Regions from separate parts of the Streptomyces sp. NPDC042638 genome, predicted to be linked through region 2. Evidence: riboswitches for the same ligand, from Rfam matches in the RefSeq annotation. Region 2 holds a riboswitch; the other holds the start of a gene.

What was found. A riboswitch is a leader RNA that binds a small molecule or an ion and turns the genes downstream of it on or off. The one in region 2 is predicted to bind cyclic di-AMP.
Positions count from the first base shown of each region.
Region 1: another riboswitch for cyclic di-AMP. It lies ahead of AB0B40_RS05250 (transglycosylase SLT domain-containing protein); the one in region 2 lies ahead of AB0B40_RS18790 (M23 family metallopeptidase).

Region 1 covers NZ_JBEZBT010000004.1:135,554-143,048, forward strand. The annotation lists gene AB0B40_RS05240 (DUF2092 domain-containing protein) at 1-580, opposite strand, end outside; gene AB0B40_RS05245 (polyprenyl synthetase family protein) at 1,082-2,092, opposite strand; cyclic di-AMP (ydaO/yuaA leader) riboswitch at 2,648-2,858, shown strand; gene AB0B40_RS05250 (transglycosylase SLT domain-containing protein) at 2,864-3,352, shown strand; gene AB0B40_RS05255 (HAD family hydrolase) at 3,579-4,394, opposite strand; gene AB0B40_RS05260 (FAD-dependent oxidoreductase) at 4,546-5,748, opposite strand; gene AB0B40_RS05265 (ATP-grasp domain-containing protein) at 5,795-7,039, opposite strand; gene fahA (fumarylacetoacetase) at 7,310-7,495, shown strand, end outside.
Region 2 covers NZ_JBEZBT010000021.1:6,424-13,918, forward strand. The annotation lists gene AB0B40_RS18775 (GNAT family N-acetyltransferase) at 1-1,234, opposite strand, end outside; gene AB0B40_RS18780 (HPr family phosphocarrier protein) at 1,413-1,694, shown strand; gene AB0B40_RS18785 (GntR family transcriptional regulator) at 1,860-2,546, opposite strand; gene AB0B40_RS18790 (M23 family metallopeptidase) at 2,743-3,498, opposite strand; cyclic di-AMP (ydaO/yuaA leader) riboswitch at 3,511-3,671, opposite strand; gene AB0B40_RS18795 (pitrilysin family protein) at 3,884-5,272, opposite strand; gene AB0B40_RS18800 (pitrilysin family protein) at 5,269-6,666, opposite strand; gene AB0B40_RS18805 (DNA topoisomerase IV subunit A) at 6,984-7,495, shown strand, end outside.

The DNA.
Region 1 (7,495 bases), on a different contig from region 2:
CGTCGGCGAAGTTCTTGGGCATCGCCGGCGGCTCGGCCGCGCGGTGCCGGCCGGAGTCGGCCGCGGTGGAGTGGTAGACCTCGTTGCTCTTGCTGTCGTAGCCCCAGACGTCCTTGCCGTCGTGGATGAGGCTGTACTCGGCACCGCTCTCCAGCAGCGACACCTTCTGCCGGTCGGGGCCGTCGGCGGCGACACGCAGGGTGTGCGTGCCGGACACCAGCTCGGTGAGCTTGGCCCGCGGGTCGGCGGAGGAGCCGTCGCCGGAGCCCTGGGCCGCCCCGGAGAGCATGCCGCTCTCCAGACCGCCGAGGTCGGGCAGGCCGAGGTCGGTGCTGATCTTCACGGTGCCGGACAGCTGCTGCACGTCCGACTTGGCCATCTTCTCGATGAGCTGCTGTGCGGTGATCTTGGGCAGGTCCGGGTCGCCGGAGCTGGCGAGCGCCGGGACGAGCCCGATCGTTGCCGCCGCCACTCCCACCACCGCGACCGGGACGGCGTACCGGGCGGCCTTGCGCCGGCCGGAGCGCGGGTCCTCGTCCCGTGCGGCGCCCACTGCGTCGTCGGATTCGTACGGTGCCATGTGTGCCTTACCTCCGTCGTCGGCGGCGGCTGTCCTCACGCTGGTCCACCTGAGCCGCCATTCTCACCCGAATCGGTGAGGAGTGGTGATGTCCGTGGCTTCCATATGACCAAATCCGCCGTGAAGAAGCGTCAGCCCACGGAGGCAACTCGTGTACGACTGCGGTATGACACAGGACGGCGGCACCTCCCCCGACCCCTAGGGGTCGCGCGGGAACGATGCCGCCCCACGGGTGCGCGGTGGGGGCGCGGCCCGGGCCCGCGCGGGGTGCGGTGACGGCAGGGGGTGCGGTCCGGGCCCGCGGAGGGTGCGGCGACGGCGGGGGCGCGGTCCCGGCTTGCGCAGGGTGCGGTGACGGCCCGGCGTGAGTCCCCGGCCCGCGCAGGGTGTGGTGGAGGCCCGGCGTGAGTCCCCGGCCCGCGCAGGGTGTGGTGGAGGCCCGGCGTGAGTCCCCGGCCCGCGCAGGGTGTGGTGGAGGCCCGGTGTGGGTCCCCGGCCGGGTCAGCCGGCGCGGTGCACCACCGCGTCACACAGCTCCAGCAGCGCGGCCTTGGCGTCGCACTCGCGCAGCGGTGCCAGCGCGGCACGCGCCTCCTCGGCGTACCGGACCGTGTCCCGGCGGGCCTGCTCCAGCGCGGGGTGCGCGCGCAGGGCGGCCAGCGCCTCGGCGTGCCGGGCGTCGTCGCTGAGGTCGGAGGCGAGCAGTTCGCACAGGGCGATGTCCTCGGCCAGCCCCAGCTTGGAGGCCCGCTCGCGCAGCCGCAGCACCGGCAGCGTCGGAATGCCCTCGCGCAGGTCGGTGCCCGGGGTCTTGCCGGACTCGTGCGAGTCGGAGGCGATGTCCAGGACGTCGTCGGCGAGCTGGAAGGCGACCCCGAGCCGTTCGCCGTACTGGGTGAGCACGTCGACGACCGTCTCGTCGGCGCCGGACATCATCGCGCCGAACCGGCACGACACCGCCACCAGGGAGCCCGTCTTGCCGGCGAGCACGTCCAGGTAGTGCTCGACCGGGTCGCGGCCGTCCGCGGGACCCGCGGTCTCCAGGATCTGGCCCGTGACCAGCCGCTCGAACGCCAGGGCCTGCACCCGCACCGCCTCCGGGCCGAGGTCGGCGAGGATCTGGGAGGCGCGGGCGAAGAGGAAGTCGCCGGTGAGGACCGCGACGGAGTTCCCCCAGCGGGTGTTGGCGCTGTCCACGCCTCGGCGGACGGCCGCCTCGTCCATGACGTCGTCGTGGTACAGCGTGGCCAGATGGGTGAGCTCCACGACCACGGCCGACGGCACGATGCCCGGTGCGTACGGGTCTCCGAACCGGGCCGCGAGCATCACCAGCAGGGGCCGGAACCGTTTCCCGCCGGCCCGTACGAGGTGCTGCGCGGCTTCCGTGATGAACGGGACCTCGCTCTTGGTGGCATCGAGCAAGCCTTCCTCGACAGCCGCCAATCCGGCCTGGACATCGGCTTCCAGAGCCTGGTCCCGCACGCTCAGCCCGAACGGCCCGACGACGGTCACGAGGGGTCTCCTGTCTGCTGGTGTCTGCTGGCGATTACACGGTTTGTCGATAGGTCGCTGCCATCACTCAAGTCAGCGTATCCGGTCCTGTTTCGATCACCGATAGCGCCCACCGGTCCAGCTGGGGCGCTATCGGATCACGACCGGCATGGTTTTGATCACACGGTAAGAAGGGACATTTCCTGACTTAACAGTAATCCGGGCACTGTGTCGTGACCTCCCGGCGCCCGCTTTCCCCGCACTTCTCCCCCTCCGGCACTACGGCAACGACGAGCACCGCACCTCTGGTTCCACCACCAGTCAGACTTCCGGCCTGAATCCCCCTAATCCCCCATGTCTGATTTGAAGTATTTTGCTATTTCGTGAATTGGGTCACGCACCCCGTGGACCCGGCCCACCCGGCAGACCCCCTGCGACCCCTTGCCCTGTCGGCGAGTTGAGCGTTGGCGAACGCAAAGGATCAAGCACCCCATACGGCGTCGATCAAGGTCAAATCGCACGTTGTATGAATTCAGTACTTGTTCCCGGCATGTGCTCTCGCATACGTTCCGGGCCGTCGGGCGGACGCCGAATCCTGCCACCGCCCGCATACCCATCCACGAACTCATTCGTAGGGCAGGAGCGGGGGACCCAGGTAAGTCGCCGGGCCGGACGGCATATGCCGCACCGGGACGGCTCGGGGTGAAGCCGTGCCTCTTCCAGGGCACGGCCGGGCACCTCCCCGCCCGAACCCGACAGCTCACCTCGCAGGCGCCGGAGAGGAACTCCCGCATGTCCGCTGCCGCTCAGCACCTCCGTACCCGGAACAGCCGCCTCATCCGCGCCCTCGCCGCCGCCGGCACCTGTGCCGCCGTCCTCGCCCTGCCGCTCATCGGCGCGACCAGCGCCGCCGCGGCGCCCACCACGGCCACGACGGCCGCCACCACCCCCGCCGGGTACCCGAACAACCTCGACGGCTGGATCCGCGAGTCCCTCGCGATCATGCGCGAGAAGGGCATCCCGGGCACCTACAACGGCATCTACCGCAACGTCATACGGGAGTCCTCGGGCAACCCGTCCGCCATCAACCTCTGGGACTCCAACGCCGCCAAGGGCATCCCGTCCAAGGGGCTCCTCCAGGTCATCGACCCTACGTTCAACGCGTACCACGTCGCCGGAACGTCCTTCAACATCTACGACCCCGTCGCGAACATCACCGCCGCCTGCAACTACGCGGCAGCGCGGTACGGGTCGATCGACAACGTGTTCAGCGCGTACTGACAGACGCGTCCGGCGGGTACCGGCAGACGCGTTCCGTACCGACACCGACACCGACACCGACACCGGCACCGACACCGACAGGCACGGACGGTGCGTACTGTCGGCCGCCGGGACGGCGCACGGCGGCCGGAGCACGGCGGCCCGTACCCGGCCGGAGCACGGCGCGGGGCACACGGCGGCCGGCACACGGCCTGAGCCTGGCGGCCGGCGTCTGCCGATGGGGCGGTCAGTCGGTCGGGAACAGTCCTTCGAGGACGACGGCGATGCCGTCGTCCTCGTTCGACAAGGTGATCTCATCGGCCACCGCCTTGAGTTCGGGATGCGCGTTGGCCATGGCGACACCGCGTCCGGCCCAGTCGAACATCGGGATGTCGTTGGGCATGTCGCCGAAGGCGAGCGCCCGATCGGCGCCGACCCCGATCCACTCGGCGGCCAGCGCCAGCCCGGTCGCCTTCGTCACCCCGCTCGGCTGGAGCTCCACGGTGCCCGGCCCCGACATGGTGACCGTGGCCAGCGAGCCCACCGCCGAGCGCGCCACGGCCGCCAAGTCGTCGTCGGACAGGTCCGCATGCCGCAGCAGCACCTTGCTGATGGGCTCGCACCACAGGTCGTCGCGCCGCCCCACCCGCACCGCGGGCAGCGTCGGGTGGGGCATCCGGTAGCCGGGCTCGATGAGGGTGAGCCCGTCCACACCGTCCTGGTCCACCGCGGCGTAGACCTGCCCCACCTCCGCCTCGATCTTGCCCAGCGCCGTCTCGGCCAGCTCCCGGTCCAGCCGCACCGACCACAGCAGGCGGCCCGCCCCGGCGTCGTAGACCTGTGCTCCCTGCGCGCACACCGCCAGCCCCGTGCAGCCCAGGCCCGTGAGCAGGGACCGTACCCGCGGGGCCGGGCGGCCCGTCACCACCAGATGCCGGGCACCGGCCCGCGCCACCCGCGCGAGCGCGGCGAGCGACCGGTCGGAGACGGTGTCGTCGCCGCGCAGCAGCGTCCCGTCCAGGTCGGTGGCGATCAGTGCATATGCCAAGGGGGTGGGGTCCATGATCAGAGAATACGGACATCACGCCCCGCCGACTCATCGCCCGTTCCCCGCACTTACGTGCTGTCCGGCCTCAAGTCCCGCGCGCGGGGCCCCGATACGGGACGACCGCCGAGTCGGCGGCGCTGACGGTGCCCCGGCGCGGAGGGCGCGCTCAGCCGTGTGCCGCGGCCAGGTGGTTCGCCAGGCGCGGGGAGGCGAACTCCGTACCGCAGACGAAGCGCATCACCGGCCCGTACGAGGCCGCCGCGGGCAGGCCGGTGAAGTAGAGGCCGGGTTCGGAGGAGACATAGCCGGGGCCGAGGCGGGGTGCGCCGCGGCTCACCTGGAGCCCGGTGCGCAGCTCGTGGCCGAGGAAGTCCATCGCCGCCATGTCGACGCGGTAACCGGTGGCGGCGATGACGTGATCGGCGGTGAGCCGCTCGGTGTCGCCGGCATGCGTGCGCACGGTGAGCACGGTGCTGCCGTCCCGGGCCTCGGCACCCACCACCCGCTCGACGTCCCGCACCTGCACGCCCTTCTCGAAGCGCTCGCGCAGCCACCAGGCGCCCAGCGGGCCGAGGACCCGGCGGACCAGGTAGTGGCGGGTGCTCTCGGGCAGGAAGCGGTACGGGTGCGGGTAGTAGGTGAACGCCCACAGCGACCAGGCACGGCCGAACGGGGACTCGGGGCGGAACCTCGGCTGCTCCCAGGGCGGGGCGCCGAACGCGACCCGGCCGCGCCCGCGCGCGACCACGCGCACGCGTGCGCCCGCCTCCGCCGCGAGCGCGGCGGTCTCCAGCGCGGACTGGCCGGCGCCGATGACGATCAGCTCCTTTCCCGCGAACCGGCCGAGATCGTGGTGCTGGGAGCTGTGCGAGACGGGCGCGGCCGGGGCCGGCCCGTCGGCCGCCGCCGGCGCCAGCTCGGCCGGCAGGTGGGCGAAGCCCGACAGGCCGGTGGCGACGACGACCGCGCGCGCGGTGAACAGTTCACCGGAGTCCAGTTTGAGTGCGAAGTCACCGCTCGTGCCGCGGTCGACGGAGACGACCCGCACCCGTTCCAGTTCGGGGACCAGCTGCTGCTGGAACCACTCCCCGTAGGCGATGAAGGTCTCCACCGGGATGATGTCCTCGTCGGTCACGAGACGGCGGATCCCGGCCACGTCGCAGTAGTCGGCGAGGGAGTGGCCGGGCTGGGGGCAGTCGAAGTCGGAGGCGGCGGGGGTGGACTTGAGGAGCATGCCCGTGGGCATGTGGTCGCGCCAGCTCACCATGGGATCGCCGAAGACGCGGACGGGGATGCCGCGCGCCCGCAGATGAGCGGCGGTGGACAGGCCGAACGGCCCCGCCCCGATGACTGCAACCGGTCGGATCACGAAGTCCCTCCCCAGGACGCGATGCGCCACGCTGTCGTGGCCTTGCCTACTTCGTGGATGTGCTGCGGCCGCGGCGGCTGGTCCGCCACAGCTGATAGAGGTGCTTCGCGCCCGGGCGCACGAAGCGGGCGAGCATCGTGAGGAACGGCAGCGGGTCGTCCCCCGCGTACCAGGCCAGCTCCGTCCCGCTCGCCCTGACCGGCGCGTGCGGCGTCGTGTAGCCGCTGCGGCGGTAGGCGAGGAGGGCGGGGAGGTCGATGTTCTCCACGATGTAGCGGTGGCCGGCGCGCTGTTCCCCCTCCGGTACAGGTCGGCCGGTCAGGTGAAGGTGCATCGCGCGGACGACGTCCACGCCCGACTCGTTCTCGAAGAGCCGGAACTGGGCGCCCACGCGCGGGTTGAAGTCGAGGAGCTTGTACCGTCCGTCGCGCCGGTCGAAGCGCAGGTCGAGGTCGATGATGCCGCTGAAGCCGATCCGCTTGATGAAACGTGCGGCGAGGTCGGCGAGTTCCGGGTTGTCGACGACGTACGCGTTCGCCGTCATGCCGGCGTGCGGTGGCCAGGAGCGGACCTTGACGCCGGTGAACATCGCGAGGGGGCTGGAGCCCTGGTCGAAGCAGGCGTGCACGATCCAGTCCTCGGCCTCCTCGCGCGGCAGGTACTCCTGGAGGATCACGCCGGGATCCTCGCCCCAGTCGCGGGCCAGGTCGAGCAGTCCCGCGCGCGTGCCGATCCTTGTGGTGCCGTTCACGGCGGGCCGCCGGCGCCGGACGAACGCCTCACGGTTCTTGGCCACCACCGGGAAACGGGCCGTGCCGGCGAAGTCGACGATCTCGTCGTACGACCGCGGGAAGGCGGCAGCCGGGCTTGCGATGCCGTGCTCCACGCAGAGTTCGTGCAGGCCCTGCTTGCTGGCCAGACGGCGGGGCAGCGCGGGGTCCACGCGCGGGAAGAGGAAAGTTCCGGCCAGCTCGTCCTGATGCTCGGCGATCAGGACGGCGGCCTCCTCGTCGGTCGGGATCAGCACGGCCGGGCGGCCGATCCGGCGGCCGATGCGCAGCAGCCCCTCGACGAGGCGGCCCGGGTCCTCCGCGCCGGTCGTCGGCCACACGAACGCCTTCTTCAGATAGCGCGAGGAGGCGGCCGGTGTGTACGCGTCCTCGGTGATCGCGTACATGGGCACGCCCAGGCGGCCCAGGCTGCGGATCGCGCCGACACCGCCGTGGTGCAGCGGGTAGTCACCGAATTTGACGATCAGTCCCGGCACCCCACGGTCGGCGTGCACGGGCATGCCGACGGCGTTTCCGGCCACGGGTCCCCCCACGTCTCCCCCCAACGGAACGGATCCACTCCGCCCGTGTCCCCCAAAGGACGCTAAGCCGGAATTGCCACCTCCGACAAGGCTTATCCGGACATTACGAACTCTTTAGACACTGTGCGAGCAACCTTTCGAGCGCATCGTGAGGCACTGCCCAAGACACGCAGGACGGCCGTAACGTGTGGCGCGACCACATGGAACGCATCGCCATGCATGGCCCGGATGAGAGTGAGGCAGTACCCCATGCCCCCCTTCGACGTCCCCGAGGGTGACCCCTTCGGTCCGCACAACCTCCCCTACGGCGTGTTCTCGCCTTCCGGCAGCACGGAGCGGAGGATCGGCGTCCGGCTCGGGAACCACGTCCTCGACGCGGGCGCCACGGCCGCGGCACTCGGCTCGCCCCACCAGGCGCTCCTCGCCCAGCCCACC
Region 2 (7,495 bases):
TGCCCGAGACGTCGGCGCGGTTGCCGGCGGACACGAAGGTGGACACGCCGGTGACGCCCGTCACCCCTCCGCCGCGCCGGTGCAGCCGGGACAGCAGGGCGATGCCGATGGCCCCGGACTGGGCGAACAGTCCGATGCGGCCGGGGCGGGGCATCTCGGGGGCGAGGGAGGCGTTCAGCCGGACCTCGGCGGCGGTGTTGATGACCCCGAAGGCGTTCGGGCCGATGGTCCGCATGCCGTGGGCGCGCGCGGCCCGTACGAGGTCCCGCTGCCGTTCGCGTCCCTCGGCGCCGCTCTCGGCGTATCCGGCGGAGAGCACGACCAGCCCCTGCACGCCGTGCTCGCCGCACTCGGCGACGACGGCGGGCACGTGTTCGGCCGGTACGGCGACGACGGCGAGGTCCACGTGCCCGTCGATGTCCCGCACCGAGCGGTGTGCGGGCACCCCGTCGACCTCCTTGAGGTCCTCGGGGAAGGCACTGTTCACGGCGTGCAGCCGGCCCTGGTAGCCGGCGTCGCGGATGTTGCCGAGGATGCTGCGGCCCACTCCGCCGGGGGCGCGGCCGACACCGACGACCGCCACGGAGCCGGGCGCGAGGAGCCGCCGCACCGAGTGGGCCTCGGCGCGCTGCTCCCGGGCGCGCTGCACGGCGAGGGACCGGTCGGTGGGTTCGAGGTCGAACTCCAGGCGGACGACACCGTCCTCGAAGCTGCGCTTCTGGGTGTAGCCGGCGTCCGTGAACACCTTGATCATCTTGGTGTTGGCGGGCAGCACCTCGGCGGCGAAGCGGCGGATGCCGCGCTCGCGCGCGACGGCCGCGATGTGCTCCAGCAGGGCGGAGGCGACTCCCCGGCCCTGGTGGGCGTCCTGCACCAGGAAGGCGACCTCGGCCTCGTCGGCGGGCGCGGAGGCGGGCATGCCGTCGGCGCCGATGCGGTCGTAGCGTACGGTGGCGATGAACTCGCCGCCGACGGTGGCGGCGAGCCCCACCCGGTCCACGAAGTCGTGGTGCGTGAAGCGGTGGACGTCCTTGGCGGAGAGCCGTGGGTACGGCGCGAAGAAGCGGTAGTACTTGGACTCGTCCGAGACCTGCTCGTAGAAACTGACCAGGCGGTCGGCGTCATCGGCGGTGATGGGCCTGACGCGTGCGGTGCCGCCGTCACGCAGCACCACGTCCGCCTCCCAGTGGGCGGGGTACTGGTGCCGGTCCTGCCGGTCCGCCGAGGTCTGCATGGGCCCCAGAGTACGGCTCGCGTGCACGGGTGGCGCGAGGCAGTCTGTGGGGGACGGAGAGCGGGCACGACGCCGCGTTCCGGCGCCAAGCCGGGGCGAGAGGAAGCCCCTCTCCGGGCACGCGTCACCGTGTGGGAAACTGGTCTAGACAACCCTGTACACCGAAGGGCAGCAACACATGGCTGAGCGCCGCGTCAACGTCGGCTGGGCCGAGGGCCTCCACGCCCGCCCCGCCTCCATCTTCGTCCGAGCCGCCACGGCCACAGGCGTCCCGGTGACGATCGCCAAGGCCGGGGGCAACCCCGTCAACGCGGGCTCGATGCTGGCCGTTCTGGGCCTGGGCGCCCAGGGCGGCGAGGAGATCGTCCTCGCCTCCGACGCCGAGGGCGCGGACGCCGCCCTGGACCGGCTGGCCAAGCTGGTCTCCGAGGGCCTGGAAGAGCTGCCCGAGACCGTCTGAGCAATGCCGGGAAGCCGCGCCGTCCACACCGGGCGGCGCGGCTTTCGCGTTTCCGAATTCCTTGCGGGCACCCGAAGGGCCGCGAGCCGTAATTCACGGCACAGGAAAAGAGCGGCGGAGAACACCCCTGCTCCGAATTACTCCTCTTTGTATACGGCACCCGTGTTAAAGCCGTGGCCCCGACATGTTGACGACATGTTGCGAAGTCCTCACACGGTCCCCGGTGCCGGAAAAGCGCAGCCGGTGCGCACCCGCCGCGCGCTCCGCGTGCAGCGCCGTGAGCGCCCGAGCCCGTTCGCCGTCCCCGCGCGCCACGGCATCCGCGATCGCGCCGTGCTCCGCCCAGGAATCCGCCGGGCTCGACGGCGGCTGCACCGCGTACATCCAGGCGATCTTGTGCCGCAGCTGGGTCAGCATCGCGGTCAGCGAGGGGCTGCCGGACGCCTGGGCGAGCGTCTCGTGGAACCAGCCGCCCAGCGAGCGCAGATCGTCGCTGTGGCCCTTCCTGGCCCGCTCCTGCCCCAGCCGGACCAGCCCGCGCAGCACCTTCAGATGGGCATCGGTGCGCCGCTGGGCGGCCCGTGCGGCACCCAGCGGCTCCAGCAGCATCCGCATCTCCAGCACGTCGGCGGCCTCCTGCTCCGTCGGCTCGGCCACGCACGCGCCCGCGTGCCGGCGCGTCACCACGAAACCCTCGGCCTCCAGCGTGCGCAGCGCCTCACGCACCGGGACGCGCGAGACGCCGTAGCGGCGGGCCAGGACTTCCTCGGTGAGGCGGCTGCCGCGCTCGTACACGCCGGCGACGATGTCGTCCCGGACCGCGGTGCACACCGAGTGCGCCGGAATACGCATGACCGACCTCCGTCTTAATCCCCGTGAAACACCGACGATGGACGCCTGTTCCGTGACTCTATTCCAACGGGCCGGAATTTCCGACAGCGGGCCCTAATCCATGGATATTTTTTGGACAGAGGCCCGGCGGAAACCGCGGAAAACGGCGAAAGCCCCGGCTCGGTGAGCCGGGGCTTTCGATGGCGTGCGGTGAGCGTCAGACGTTCACACCGTGCTTGCGGAGGTAGGCGACGGGGTCGACGTCGGAGCCGTAGTCCGGGGTGGTCCGCGCCTCGAAGTGGAGGTGCGGGCCGGTGACGTTGCCGGTGGCGCCGGACAGGCCGATCTGCTGGCCCGGGACGACCTTCTGGCCCACGGTGACGCCGATGGAGGACAGGTGGCCGTACTGGGTGTACATGCCGTCGGCCATCCGGATCACGATCTGGTTGCCGTACGCGCCGCCCCAGCCCGTGGAGACGACCGTGCCGGAGCCCACCGCGTGGACGGTCGTGCCGCTGGCCGCGTGGAAGTCGATGCCGGTGTGCGAGCCGGAGGACCACAGGGAGCTGCTGGCCTGGTAGCCCGTGGAGACGTAGGAGTGCGCGATGGGCGCCACGAAGGCGTTGAGCAGCTTGCGCTCCGCCTCCCGGGCGGCGCGGGCCCTGGCCTCGCGGATCTGCTCGGCCCGCTTGGCGGCCGCCTTCGCCGCAGCCTTCTCCGCCGCCTTCTGGTCGGCCGCCCGCTGCTGGGCCGCGGCCTGCGCGTCGATCTGCTCGGCGACGTCGTCGGTCGCGGCGAGGACGGGGATCAGGCCGGTCTGCTCGACGGGGTTCTCGGCGGCGAGCGCCGGGGAGGCGGCGAGGGTGCCGATCACACCGGTGGTGGTGAGGGCCGCGATACCGGCCGCCTGGGCGGTGGTCCGCTTGACCCGGCCGGGCTTGCGGTGCTTCCCGGTGGCGCACATGAACGCCATGAAGTGGCTGGTCCTTTCCTTCCCTCTCGCCTACCGGGTTAGCTGACGGGTTCGGAGCAGGAAGGTCTCCTACGGGCCCCCTCGCTGCCGCGCGGGCGCCCGATTCACCCCAGGGACGGTGGGTCCCCGGCTCCCCTGGCTCGCGCCGTACGGGGACTCGGCGATGACTGTCCGGTGCCGCGGGCGCGGCGCAGTGCCTGACGAACAGCCTGGACGACGCTAAGCGGGCACGCTTTCAATCCTCAAACGCATCCGGCGTTTTGTAGCGCATCCCACAGGCCAGACAGGCAACCTCCGCCCCAAAACGGGCATCTGGGAGGAAGAGTGGAACAGCAGGGGCCCTGACGACCCGTAGGCCGTCAGGGCCCCGTCCGCGCGCGGGCCGCTACTCGGCCGCCACCACGGTCACTTCACCGATGCCGAGCGCCTCGACCGGCGCCTTGATCTGGGCGGCGTCACCGACGAGGACGGTCACCAGACGGTCCACCGGGAAGGCGTTCACGACGGCCGCGGTGGCCTCCACCGTGCCCGTGGCGGCCAGCTGCCGGTACAGCGTCGCCTGGAAGTCGTCGGGCAGGTGCTGCTCGACCTGGTCGGCCAGCGTGCTCGCGACGGCCGCCGCGGTCTCGTACTTCAGCGGCGCCACCCCCACGAGGTTCTGCACGGCGACGTCCCGCTCGGCGTCGGTCAGGCCGTCCGCCGCGACCGTGCGCAGCACCTTCCACAGGTCCTCCAGCGCGGGGCCCGTGTTCGGTGTGTCGACGGAGCCGCTGATGGCGAGCATCGACGCGCCCGTGCCGTCCGGTGCGGACCGCAGGACCTGGCCGAAGGACCGCACGCCGTAGGTGTAGCCCTTCTCCTCGCGCAGGACGCGGTCCAGGCGGGAGGTGAGGGTGCCGCCGAGGCAGTACGTGCCGAGCACCTGGGCGGGCCACACGCGGTCGTGCCGGTCGGGGCCGACGCGGCCGATGAGCAACTGGGTCTGGACGGCGCCGGGCCGGTCCACGATGACCACGCGCCCGGTGTCGTCGGCGGTCACCGGCGGCACCGGCCGGGGCTCGCCCGGCGTGCCGGTCCAGGCGCCCAGGGTCTCGCCGAGCAGCGCGTCCAGGTCGACACCGGTCAGGTCGCCGACGACCACCGCGGTGGCCGTGGCGGGCCGCACATGGCGGTCGTAGAAGGCGCGTACGGCCCCGGCGTCGATCTTCTCGACCGTCTCCTCGGTGCCCTGGCGCGGGCGGGACATGCGCGAGGACGCCGGGAACAGCTGCCTGGACAGCTCCTTGGCGGCCCGGCGGGAGGGGTTGGCCAGCTCGTGCGGGATCTCGTCCAGGCGGTTGCGGACCAGCCGCTCGACCTCGCTCTCGGCGAAGGCGGGCGCGCGCAGCGCGTCGGCGAGCAGGGTGAGGCCCTTGGGCAGGCGGGACGCCGGGACCTCCAGGCTGAGCCGGACCCCGGGGTGGTCGGCGTGCGCGTCCAGGGTGGCGCCCGCGCGCTCCAGCTCGGCGGCGAACTCCTCGGCGGAGTGCTGGTCGGTGCCCTCCGAGAAGGCCCGCGCCATGATCGTGGCGACACCGTCCAGGCCGGCCGGCTCGGCGTCCAGCGGCGCGTCCAGCAGGACCTCCACCGCGACGACCTGCTGGCCGGGGCGGTGGCAGCGCAGCACGGTCAGACCGTTGTCCAGCGTGCCGCGTTCGGGGGCCGGGAACGCCCAGGGCCTGGCGTCGCCGGCCTGCGGCCGGGGGTGGAACTCCATGGTGGCGAGCTCGGTCACTTGGCCCTCTCCTCGTCGTTCTCGTTGCCGGCCTCTACGGTCGCTTCCCGCTCCGGGTCCTCGGGGACCTGGGCGTCCTCGACGGACTCCGGGGACTTCGGCTCGTAGACGAGGACCGCGCGGTTGTCGGGGCGCAGGCGGGCCTTGGCGACCTCCTGGACCTCCTGCGGGGTCACCTCCAGGACGCGCCGCACTGCGGTCAGGGCGAGCTGCGGGTCGCCGAACAGGACGGCGAACCGGCACAGTTCGTCGGCGCGGCCGGCCACCGTGCCCAGCCGGTCCAGCCACTCGCGCTCCAGCTGGGCCTGGGCGCGCTCCATCTCCTCGGGCGTGGGGCCCTCCTCGGCGAACCGGGCCAACTCCTCGTCGATGGCGGCCTCGATGACCGGCACCTCTACGTCACCGGAGGTCTTCACGTCCAGCCAGCCCATGGAGGGCGCGCCGGCCAGGCGCAGCAGGCCGAAGCCGGCGGCGACGGCCGTACGGTCGCGGCGCACCAGCCGGTTGTACAGGCGCGAGGACTCGCCGCCGCCGAGAACGGTCAGGGCGAGGTCGGCCGCGTCGCACGCGCGCGTGCCGTCCTCCGGGAGCCGGTAGGCCGCCATCAGGGCGCGCGCCGGGACCTCCTCGACGACGACCTCGCGCTTCTGCTCGCCGATGATCTCCGGCAGGGAACCGTCGCGCGGGGCGGGCTTGCCGTCGTGGGACGCGATCGAGCCGAAGTACTTCTCGACCCAGGCGAGGGTCTGCACGGGGTCGATGTCGCCGACCACGGAGAGCACCGCGTTGTTCGGCGCGTAGTAGGTGCGGAAGAACTGGCGGGCGTCCTCCAGGGTGGCCGCGTCCAGGTCCGCCATCGAGCCGATCGGCGTGTGGTGGTACGGGTGGCCCTCCGGGTAGGACAGGGCGGTCAGCTTCTCGAAGGCGGTGCCATATGGCACGTTGTCGTAGCGCTGGCGGCGTTCGTTCTTGACGACGTCCCGCTGGTTCTCCATGGACTCGTCGTCCAGGGCGGCCAGCAGCGAGCCCATGCGGTCGGCCTCCAGCCAGAGGGCGAGCTCCAGCTGATGGGCGGGCATGGTCTCGAAGTAGTTGGTGCGCTCGAAGCTGGTGGTGCCGTTCAGCGAGCCGCCGGCGCCCTGCACCAGCTCGAAGTGGCCGTTGCCCTTGACCTGCGCGGAGCCCTGGAACATCAGGTGCTCGAAAAGGTGAGCCAGGCCGGTGCGTCCCTTGACTTCGTGGCGGGAACCGACGTCGTACCAGAGGCAGACCGCCGCCACCGGGGTCAGGTGGTCCTCGGAGAGCACCACGCGCAGACCGTTGGCCAGGCGGTGCTCGGTCGCTGTCAGGCCCCCGGAGCCTGCCTCGGCTGTGGTCGTGTGACCCATGGGCATGTACGTCCCTTCGCGAGCGGAGGCGGTTGTGGAAACCGCGCTTGTCCTGCCGTTCCTGCCACTGTATGCAAAGCGTGCGGGGCCCCGGCGAAGTTCCCGCGGGACGTACGCCGAGAGCGGATCGCGTAGCCTGCGTCCGGCCCTCCGCGGACGCCCTCCGGGCGCGGGGCGGGCCCGCGGAGACCGGGTCGTGGCCCGGGTTGTCAGTGGCGCGGTCCACAATGGTCCGCGACAGATCCGTCATTCGCTTCAGCAAGAGCGAGCCGGAGGGTGCGCGCCCCCTCGGCGAGCGACCAGATCAGGAGGAGCCGGCAGCGATGGCCCGCCGCAGCACGAAGACCCCGCCGCCCGACGATTCGTTCGAGGAGAGGATCCTCGACATCGACGTCGTGGACGAGATGCGTGGCTCCTACCTCGAGTACGCGTACTCGGTCATCTACTCGCGCGCCCTGCCGGACGCCCGTGACGGCCTCAAGCCCGTGCACCGCCGGATCGTGTACCAGATGAGCGAGATGGGCCTGCGCCCCGAGCGCTCGTACGTCAAGTGCGCGCGTGTCGTCGGCGAGGTCATGGGCAAGCTGCACCCGCACGGCGACGCGTCGATCTACGACGCCCTGGTGCGCATGGCGCAGCCGTTCTCCATGCGCGTGCCGCTGGTCGACGGGCACGGCAACTTCGGCTCCCTGGGCAACGACGACCCGCCGGCCGCCATGCGGTACACCGAGTGCCGGATGGCCGAGGCGGCGAGCCTGATGACCGAGTCGATCGACGAGGACACGGTCGACTTCGCGCCGAACTACGACGGCCAGGAGCAGGAGCCGCTGGCCCT